Regions from separate parts of the Streptococcus vestibularis genome, predicted to be linked through region 2. Evidence: predicted binding sites of a transcription regulator. Region 2 holds the regulator's gene; the other holds the start of a gene.

Region 1 (4,408 bases), 500 kb from region 2:
GTTACTAAGACACCATAGTTAAAGTAAGACCAAAACTGTGGTAGAAATGAAAAATTCATCAAGATACTCCTTACTAATATTCTTCAATATTATATCAGAAAACTGTATAATAATAAAGTATTTTTCTTATAAATGCGGAATTTCAGTATAAAAAATAAAAGATTGCACAGCAATCAAAAACTCTACGAAAACTTTTGAAGTGACTCCAATTTTTTGTAATTAAAACAAGCATAAACTGAAACTCTAGCCCTAAAAAAAACCTGAAACTATTGAGTCCCAGGCATTTTGAATTTTTGGACCCCTATCTGAGGATCCAAATTAATTATTAGTAAAGCAAATCATAGATTTCCATTGCAATCAAGTCGATGCTATCAAATGAGTATGACTCGCGAGCTTCAACATCACGCAATGTGAACACTGGACCATTTTCAGGATCGTTACTAAATGATACTTCGGCAACAACTACTCCTTCGCGTTCAAAATTACGTTTCAAATTACCACCATCAGCCGCCATCATTTCAAGACGGTTAATGATTCTCACCAAATGTGATTCCATGTTATTTCTCCTATTAATTGTGTATTTCTTACTTATTTTATCACACTTATGGGAAAAATGGGGGAATTTTAAATATTTTTCAAGGAATTGTACATAATGGCCTTAATAGAATGCATACGATTCTCAGCTTCTTGGAATATGATGTCACTGTATTTTTGGAAGACTTGATCTGTAATTTCTAACTCTGCCAAACCATATTTGTCATAGATTTCTTTTCCAATTTGGGTATTGAGATCATGAAAGGCTGGGAGACAATGCATAACGATAACATCTGGATTTTCTGTCTTGGCTAGTAGGTCTGCATTAATTTGATAAGGCAAGAGTAAATCAATACGAGATTTAAAATCTACCTCTTCACCCATAGATACCCAGACATCCGTATAAAGCATATCCACTCCCTTGACCTCTGAAAAATCATCTGTAATGGTTAAATCGGCACCATTATTATGTTTCTGAGCTAGGGCTACAATCTCATCTTCGGGTTGCAGCACCTCTGGGGCAATAATCTTAACATTAACCCCCAAGATAGCCGATGTCACCAAGAGAGAATTAGCCATATTGTTACGACCATCTCCAATATAGGCAATGGTCAAATCTTCCAAACTACCAAAACGCTCCTTCAAAGTCATGAAATCCGCAATCATTTGAGTTGGATGCCAGGTATCCGTCAAACCATTCCAGACCGGAACACCTGAGTACTTAGCCAAATCCTCGACATCTTCTTGCTTAAACCCACGGTATTCGATTCCATCAAACATAGATCCAAGCACCTTGGCCGTATCAACAACAGATTCCTTCTTACCCAGCTGAATGTCTCCAGCACCAAGGTAGGTCACATTCATACCTAGGTCCTGACCGGCCACTGTAAAAGCTGAGCGAGTTCTTGTAGATGTTTTTTCAAAAATCAAGGCAATATTTAAGCCATCTAAATATTTATGCGGAATTCTTTCCTTTTTTAACTGTTTAAATTTTATGGATAAATCAATCAACTCCTCGAGTTCTTGCTTGGTAAAGTCGATTTCTTTTAAAAAGGATTTAGCTTGTGTCATAGGTATCTCTCTTTCATTCTGAATAATATATAAATATTATATAATATTTTTTCATTTTATACAAGTGGTTTTGAATTAAAATTCAAAACCAGCACTCTTGTCAAGAGAGTGCCAAACCTAAATACTTTTTACTTGCAATCTACCTTCTGCATGCTATAATGGTGTCATAGATTTGACCTTTTTTGACCAAGTTTTTTTCATTAAAGGTCTTTCCCAATTCAAATAGAAAAGAGGTTCTGATATGCTCTGTCAAAACTGTAACCTTAATGAAGCTAGTATTCATTTATATACCAATGTAAATGGTAATCAGCAACAAGTTGACCTCTGTCAAAATTGTTATAAAATCATGAAATCTGACCCCCAAAACCCCCTCAATCAATTCAATCAAACAGGAGGTTCCAACTTCTTCGATGATTTCTTCAGCGACCTAAATAACTTCCGTTCTTCTAACGGTGATCTTCCCAATACACCTCCAACACAAGAGGGAGGCAACCGAGGAAACGGTGGCAATACACAAGGGCCAGGCCGTCCAGAAGGACCACGCCAACAAGCTCCTCAACAACCTCAAGGCCTTCTTGAAGAATTTGGAATTAATATCACAAATATTGCTCGTCGTGGAGACATTGATCCTGTCATTGGTCGTGACGAAGAAATTATTCGCGTCATCGAAATCCTGAACCGCCGTACCAAGAACAACCCTGTTCTCATCGGTGAGCCTGGTGTTGGTAAAACCGCTGTAGTCGAAGGACTTGCCCAAAAAATTGTTGACGGTAATGTGCCACAAAAACTCCAAGGCAAGCAAGTGATCCGTCTTGATGTGGTCAGCCTGGTTCAAGGGACTGGTATCCGTGGCCAATTTGAAGAACGCATGCAAAAACTCATGGAAGAAATTCGTCAACGTCAGGATGTTATCCTCTTTATTGACGAAATCCATGAAATTGTAGGAGCTGGTAATGCTGGGGATGGCAATATGGATGCTGGAAATATCTTAAAACCTGCACTTGCCCGTGGAGAGCTTCAACTTGTTGGAGCAACAACACTCAACGAATACCGTATCATTGAGAAAGATGCTGCACTCGAACGTCGTATGCAACCCGTTAAGGTAGATGAGCCAACAGTTGAGGAAACAATCACAATTTTGCGTGGTATTCAGCCTAAATATCAAGACTACCACCATGTCAAATACACTGATGAAGCCATTACTGCAGCTGCAGAATTGTCCAACCGCTACATTCAAGACCGCTTCTTGCCAGACAAGGCCATCGACCTTCTGGATGAAGCTGGTTCGAAGATGAACTTGACCCTCAATTTTGTTGATCCTAAAGATATCGACAAACGTTTGATTGAAGCAGAGAATCTTAAAGCTCAGGCTACTCGTGACGAGGACTTTGAAAAAGCTGCCTACTTCCGTGATCAAATTGCCAAATACAAGGAAATGCAAAAGCAAACCATCAAAGACCAAGATATGCCTGTCATCACAGAAAAACATATCGAAGCTATTGTGGAACAAAAGACCAATATTCCTGTCGGTGATTTGAAAGAAAAAGAACAATCACAACTTCTTAGTCTTGCCGATGATCTTAAATCACATGTTATCGGACAAGATGCTGCAGTTGATAAGATTGCCAAAGCTATCCGCCGTAATCGTGTTGGATTGGGTGCTCCAAACCGCCCAATTGGTAGCTTCCTCTTCGTAGGTCCTACAGGAGTCGGTAAAACTGAGCTCTCTAAACAATTGGCTATTGAACTCTTTGGTTCAGCTGACAGTATGATTCGTTTCGACATGTCAGAATACATGGAAAAACACGCTGTTGCTAAATTGGTTGGTGCCCCTCCAGGATATGTTGGTTACGACGAAGCTGGTCAGTTGACTGAAAAAGTCCGCCGTAATCCTTATTCACTTATTCTTTTAGATGAGGTTGAAAAAGCTCACCCAGACGTTCTTCACATGTTCCTCCAAGTACTTGACGACGGTCGTTTGACTGATGGTCAAGGGCGCACTGTAAGCTTCAAGGATACCATCATCATCATGACATCAAATGCTGGTACTGGTAAAGTTGAAGCTAGCGTTGGCTTTGGAGCTACCCGTGAAAATCGTACCAATTCTGTTCTTAACCAGCTTGGAGATTTCTTCAGTCCTGAATTTATGAACCGCTTTGACGGTATTATCGAATTCTCTGCCCTCAGCAAAGAAAATCTCCTTACTATCGTGGACCTCATGCTTGATAATGTCAACCAACGCTTGGCTAACAACGGTATCCACCTCAGTGTAACAGAGAAAGTTAAGGAAAAATTGGTTGACCTTGGTTACGATCCTAAGATGGGTGCTCGACCACTACGTCGTACCATCCAAGATTACATTGAAGATGCTATTACCGACTTCTACCTTGAAAATCCAAATGAAAAAGATCTCAAGGCAGTCATGACTTCAAAAGGCCACATTACCATTAAGTCTGCTAAAAAAGTCGAAAAAGCTACTCAAAAAGCTGAGGCAGCAAAAGAATCTGATTAAACAAATAAACCAAGTCATTACGACTTGGTTTATTTATCTTTTCATTTCCTATTTTCAAATTTATCCCTAATTCTGCCTAAATCAATAGGAAAATGAGCAAAATTTTAGTATAATATAGGCAAATAAACGTAAGGAGCAACTCATGAATCCAACATTTGGTGACAAGGTTGAGGGAGCTCATTATCAAACACGTTACGGTGTTTATGCTGTGATTCCTAACCAAGAAAAGACAAAGATTATTTTAGTCCAGGCTCCTAACGGAGCTTGGTTTCTCCCAGGTGGAGAAATCGA
Region 2 (4,408 bases):
GGATATCAACGGCTGGTTGGTTGTCTGCTGCAGTTGAGAAGACTTGTGATTTAGATGTTGGAATAGTAGTGTTGCGGTCAATAAGTTTTGTGAACACTCCACCCATTGTTTCGATACCAAGTGACAATGGAGTTACATCAAGAAGGACAACGTCTTTGACATCACCAGTGATAACACCACCTTGGATAGCAGCACCCATGGCAACTACTTCATCAGGGTTAACTGATTTGTTTGGTTCTTTACCAGTTTCAGCTTTAACAGCCTCTACAACAGCAGGAATACGAGTTGAACCACCGACAAGGATAACTTCGTCAATATCTGACAAGCTCAATCCTGCATCTGAAAGGGCTTGACGAACTGGAGTTTTCGTACGTTCGACAAGGTCACGAGTCAAATCATCGAATTTCGCACGAGTCAATGTCATTTCCAAGTGAAGAGGTCCAGCCTCACCAGCAGTGATGAATGGCAAGCTGATTTGTGTTGAAGTGACACCAGAAAGGTCTTTCTTAGCTTTTTCAGCTGCATCTTTCAAACGTTGAAGAGCCATCTTGTCTGTTGACAAGTCGATTCTATTTTCTTTCTTAAATTCTTCAACCATGTGGTCGATGATTTTTTGGTCAAAGTCATCACCACCGAGTTTGTTATCCCCTGCAGTTGCCAATACGTCAAAGACACCGTCACCAAGTTCAAGGATAGATACGTCGAATGTACCACCACCAAGGTCGAATACCAAGATTTTTTCTTCTTTATCAGTCTTATCCAAACCGTAAGCAAGGGCTGCTGCTGTTGGTTCGTTGACGATACGTTCTACTTCAAGACCAGCGATTTTACCAGCGTCTTTTGTTGCTTGACGTTGTGCATCGTTGAAGTAAGCAGGAACTGTGATAACTGCTTTAGTTACTTTTTCACCAAGATAATCTTCAGCATAACCTTTCAAGTATTGAAGAATCATAGCTGAAATCTCTTGTGGTGTGTATTCTTTACCGTTTGCAGAAACTTTTTCAGAAGTACCCATCTTAGATTTGATAGAGATAATTGTATCTGGGTTTGTTACTGCTTGACGTTTTGCAGCGTCACCAACGATGATTTCACCGTTTTTGAATGACACAACAGATGGAGTTGTGCGGTTACCTTCTGGGTTTGCGATAATTTTTGATTCAGTTCCTTCAAGAACTGCTACTGCTGAGTTTGTTGTACCTAAGTCAATACCAATGATTTTAGACATATGTTTTCCCCTTTTTACTTTAATTTCTATTTTGCTTTTTTTATCTTTCATTCATAGTTTTCTGTCATTTCGGACAAGTTTTCAATTAATTATATACAACTACCATAGCTGGGCGTAAAACGCGTTCGTGGAGTTTATAACCTTTTTGGAAAACTTGTGCAATCGTGTCTGCTGGATGTTCATCATCTGCAGGCATTGTTTGAATCGCCATGTGGAAGTTATGATCGAAATCACTATCAGCTGGAATTTCTTCGATTCCTTCCTCTTTAAGAGCATGCACTAAACTTTCTTGCACCATTTCCAAACCTTTTTTGACATCATCAGTCAAACCCTCAACAGCAAGAGCACGTTCAAGGTTATCAAGTGATGGCAAGATTGCTTTTGCTAAATCTTGGCTACGATACTTTTGTAATTGTTGACGTTCTTCATTAGCACGGCGTTGAATATTTTGCATCTCTGCATGGGCACGAAGGTATTTATTTTCAAATTCCTCCGCACGCGCTTGTGCTTCTTCAAGCTCAGAAGTTTCCCTTGTTTCTTCTACAACTTCTTCAGTTGTCTCGGTAGCTTCCTCTTCTTTTACTTCTTCTTTTTTAATATCTTCTGTCAAGGCATTCACCTCTTTCTATACTTTTTAAAACGTTATAGCTTAATTAACTTCATAATGGTTACTATTGAGATAACGGTAATAATCCGTCAACTTCATAACCAAAACTCTACTAATAACATTGACCAAACTAACCATGCGACGATAATCCATTTCAACTGGACCAATCACATGCATGAGTGCCATCCCACGATAAGGAATCAGGAATTTATGACTCATAACTGTGACATTTTCAAGCACTTCTTCAGTTGATTCTGCAACCGAAATCTTGGTCACTTCATCATCGGAGATAGCTGATCGAAGCTCAAGTGCCACATGTTGTGGATTGTCCAAAAATTGATAGGTTTTTAAGTCGGCATAAGTCAGTGATGCAACCTTACCTTCGATGAAAATCAATTCCTTAAAAAGTTGTGAAAAGATATAATCAAACAAATCTAGAACATTATCTGTTATTTTGAAATACTTTTGCACAATCTGAGGAATCTCAGTTCTCAATCGGTAATGGATATCTAAGACAGTGTTTCCCAAAAAACGTTCTTGAACAAGCTTATGAAGAGTTTCCAAATCACTAGACAAGAAATTTTTTGGAATAGCAAATTGAACTGTCACCGGCTTAGATTCATCTAGAGTAAGAACCGCTAAAGCGTCGTGATTGGATAGATGAACAATGTCAAATCCAGTCAGACGTTGTCGTGTCGGTTCCACATCTTGAATCACTGCTGTACATCCTGTCATTTCTGCCAGCAGCTTCGCCGCTGCATCCAAGATATCTTCAAGTTTAAAGGCTTCAAAATCAAAGGCCTTGACCACTTGATAAATATCTTGTTCATCAATCGTATCAAGATTCAAAGAATTAGCAACGAAATACTGGAAACCTGCTCGGCTTGGCATACGCCCACTAGAGGTATGAGCTTTTTCAAGATAGCCCATCTTTTCAAGCTTGGCCATGTCATTACGAATGGTCGCTGAACTCGAATCAATTGATTCTTGTAACGCTTTAGAACCAACCGGTTCATGTGTACGAGTGAACATCTCAACTATCAAATTCAAAATAGCGTTTTGCCTTTGCGTAATCACGATGTCACCTCATTTCTATTTATTAGCACTCTAACACATCGACTGCTAACTTATGATTCTATTATACACCTAAACTTGAACATGTCAACCCAAAAAACCAAAAAATTAGCACTCTTTTTGTAAGAGTGCTAAAAATACATCTTAAGACCTAGAAAAGCAAAAAAAGAGCACCTCAGAGGTACTCTAATCTTATCAATCATATTTTGACAAATGAGAGGTCTCAATAATAGATATGAGGTGTTTGGCATAATCTGGATCACTGCTAAAACCCGCAGCTTGTAGTTTTTCTGCTGCAACTTTATAACTAGTCGTTCCTGCCACCTCTTTATAGGTCGACTCGCCCCACGTTCCTTGGCGAAGTTCTTCTAAATAAGTCATCATAGAACTTGACCAATCCTTAAAAACTGCAAAATCCACCTTTTGGTATTGCCATTCCCCTTTACTGTAGATACTATCCTTTAAACGAATACGTTCTTGACCTGGCTGAGCAGGGAGACTGTAGATGTTATGATATTTAACAGATAAGAGACTACTACCATAATTCGATTCATATGCAGCTTGGCTAAGGAGAATTGACGCAGGGACACCATAGTTTTTAGACATTTTTTGTGCTGTTGGTGCTAAGTTTTCAATAAACCCTTTCTGCGTATAAGCAACCTTTACCGAACGAGCATTATCATCTGTAGAGGCATGAAGAATCAAAGGCAAGAGAATACCTAAAGCGAAAAGAGCAACTAAGCTTATGAAGGCTGTTAGTTTAAAACGTCGTCTCACTTAGTTTTCTCCTTTAATAATGCCAAATATTCTTCCAAAGTAATATTATGTTCAGTCATGTACTCTGCTGATTCTTTACCAACGTAGCGGAAATGCCAATCCTCATAACCCACACCTGTTGACGATGTCTTACCATCTGGGAAACGAAGAACAAAGCCATACTTTGGCGCTAACTTTTTGACCTTAGCCACAGTATCTGGATCTGCTTCATTTAAGCTGTCTACAGTACTCATGTCAATCGCAAGACCTGTCTGATGCTCACTAGCACCTGGTGGCTGTGAATAAGTCTGAACCTTCTTCTCTGCCTGAGACTCTGTCAAAGTCGGATCAGCAGCCATTTCCTGCTGAACATAACTGTTATAAAGTTCTGTCTGATAAGCAACACTACGATAACCTGATATCAAGTGATAACTTGGATCAATTTCTTGAGCAGCTGCTAAAAACTGCTTAACGTTCTTAGCAATTCTTGCATCTACAGAAACACCATCGACATTAGCAAGCTCAGGATTAAGTTCTTTAGACTTATTATCTCGATTTACCAAAAGCAATTCCCAGTCTTTAGGAGATACGTCAGGTAGTCCCTTTGTATCCTTGCTTTGAGTCGCATCGGTAGCTTGCTTACTACTTTTTGTTACTGATAATCCATTGGTTTGTTGGACCGTACGACTGACACCAAATACTGAATAAAGTCCTGCTGCAACTAAAAGAACTGTAATCAAGACACC

What was found. The regulator HrcA, encoded in region 2, represses chaperone genes, less so after heat shock. The targets are predictions, from matches to a motif close to TTAGCACTCNNNNNNNNNGAGTGCTAA.
Region 1: a site for HrcA is predicted at 1,694-1,720, ahead of EL076_RS03175 (ATP-dependent Clp protease ATP-binding subunit). Genes of this name have one in related genera too.

What each region holds. Positions count from the first base shown of each region.
Region 1 covers NZ_LR134275.1:621,477-625,884, reverse strand. Annotated here, with positions in the region: gene EL076_RS03190 (amino acid ABC transporter permease) at 1-59, opposite strand, end outside; gene EL076_RS03185 (DUF1797 family protein) at 326-556, opposite strand; gene argF (ornithine carbamoyltransferase) at 625-1,605, opposite strand; gene EL076_RS03175 (ATP-dependent Clp protease ATP-binding subunit) at 1,847-4,117, shown strand; gene EL076_RS03170 (NUDIX hydrolase) at 4,260-4,408, shown strand, end outside.
Region 2 covers NZ_LR134275.1:124,107-128,514, reverse strand. Annotated here, with positions in the region: gene dnaK (molecular chaperone DnaK) at 1-1,225, opposite strand, end outside; gene grpE (nucleotide exchange factor GrpE) at 1,311-1,835, opposite strand; gene hrcA (heat-inducible transcriptional repressor HrcA) at 1,875-2,909, opposite strand; gene EL076_RS00765 (glycoside hydrolase family 73 protein) at 3,102-3,683, opposite strand; gene EL076_RS00760 (M15 family metallopeptidase) at 3,680-4,408, opposite strand, start outside.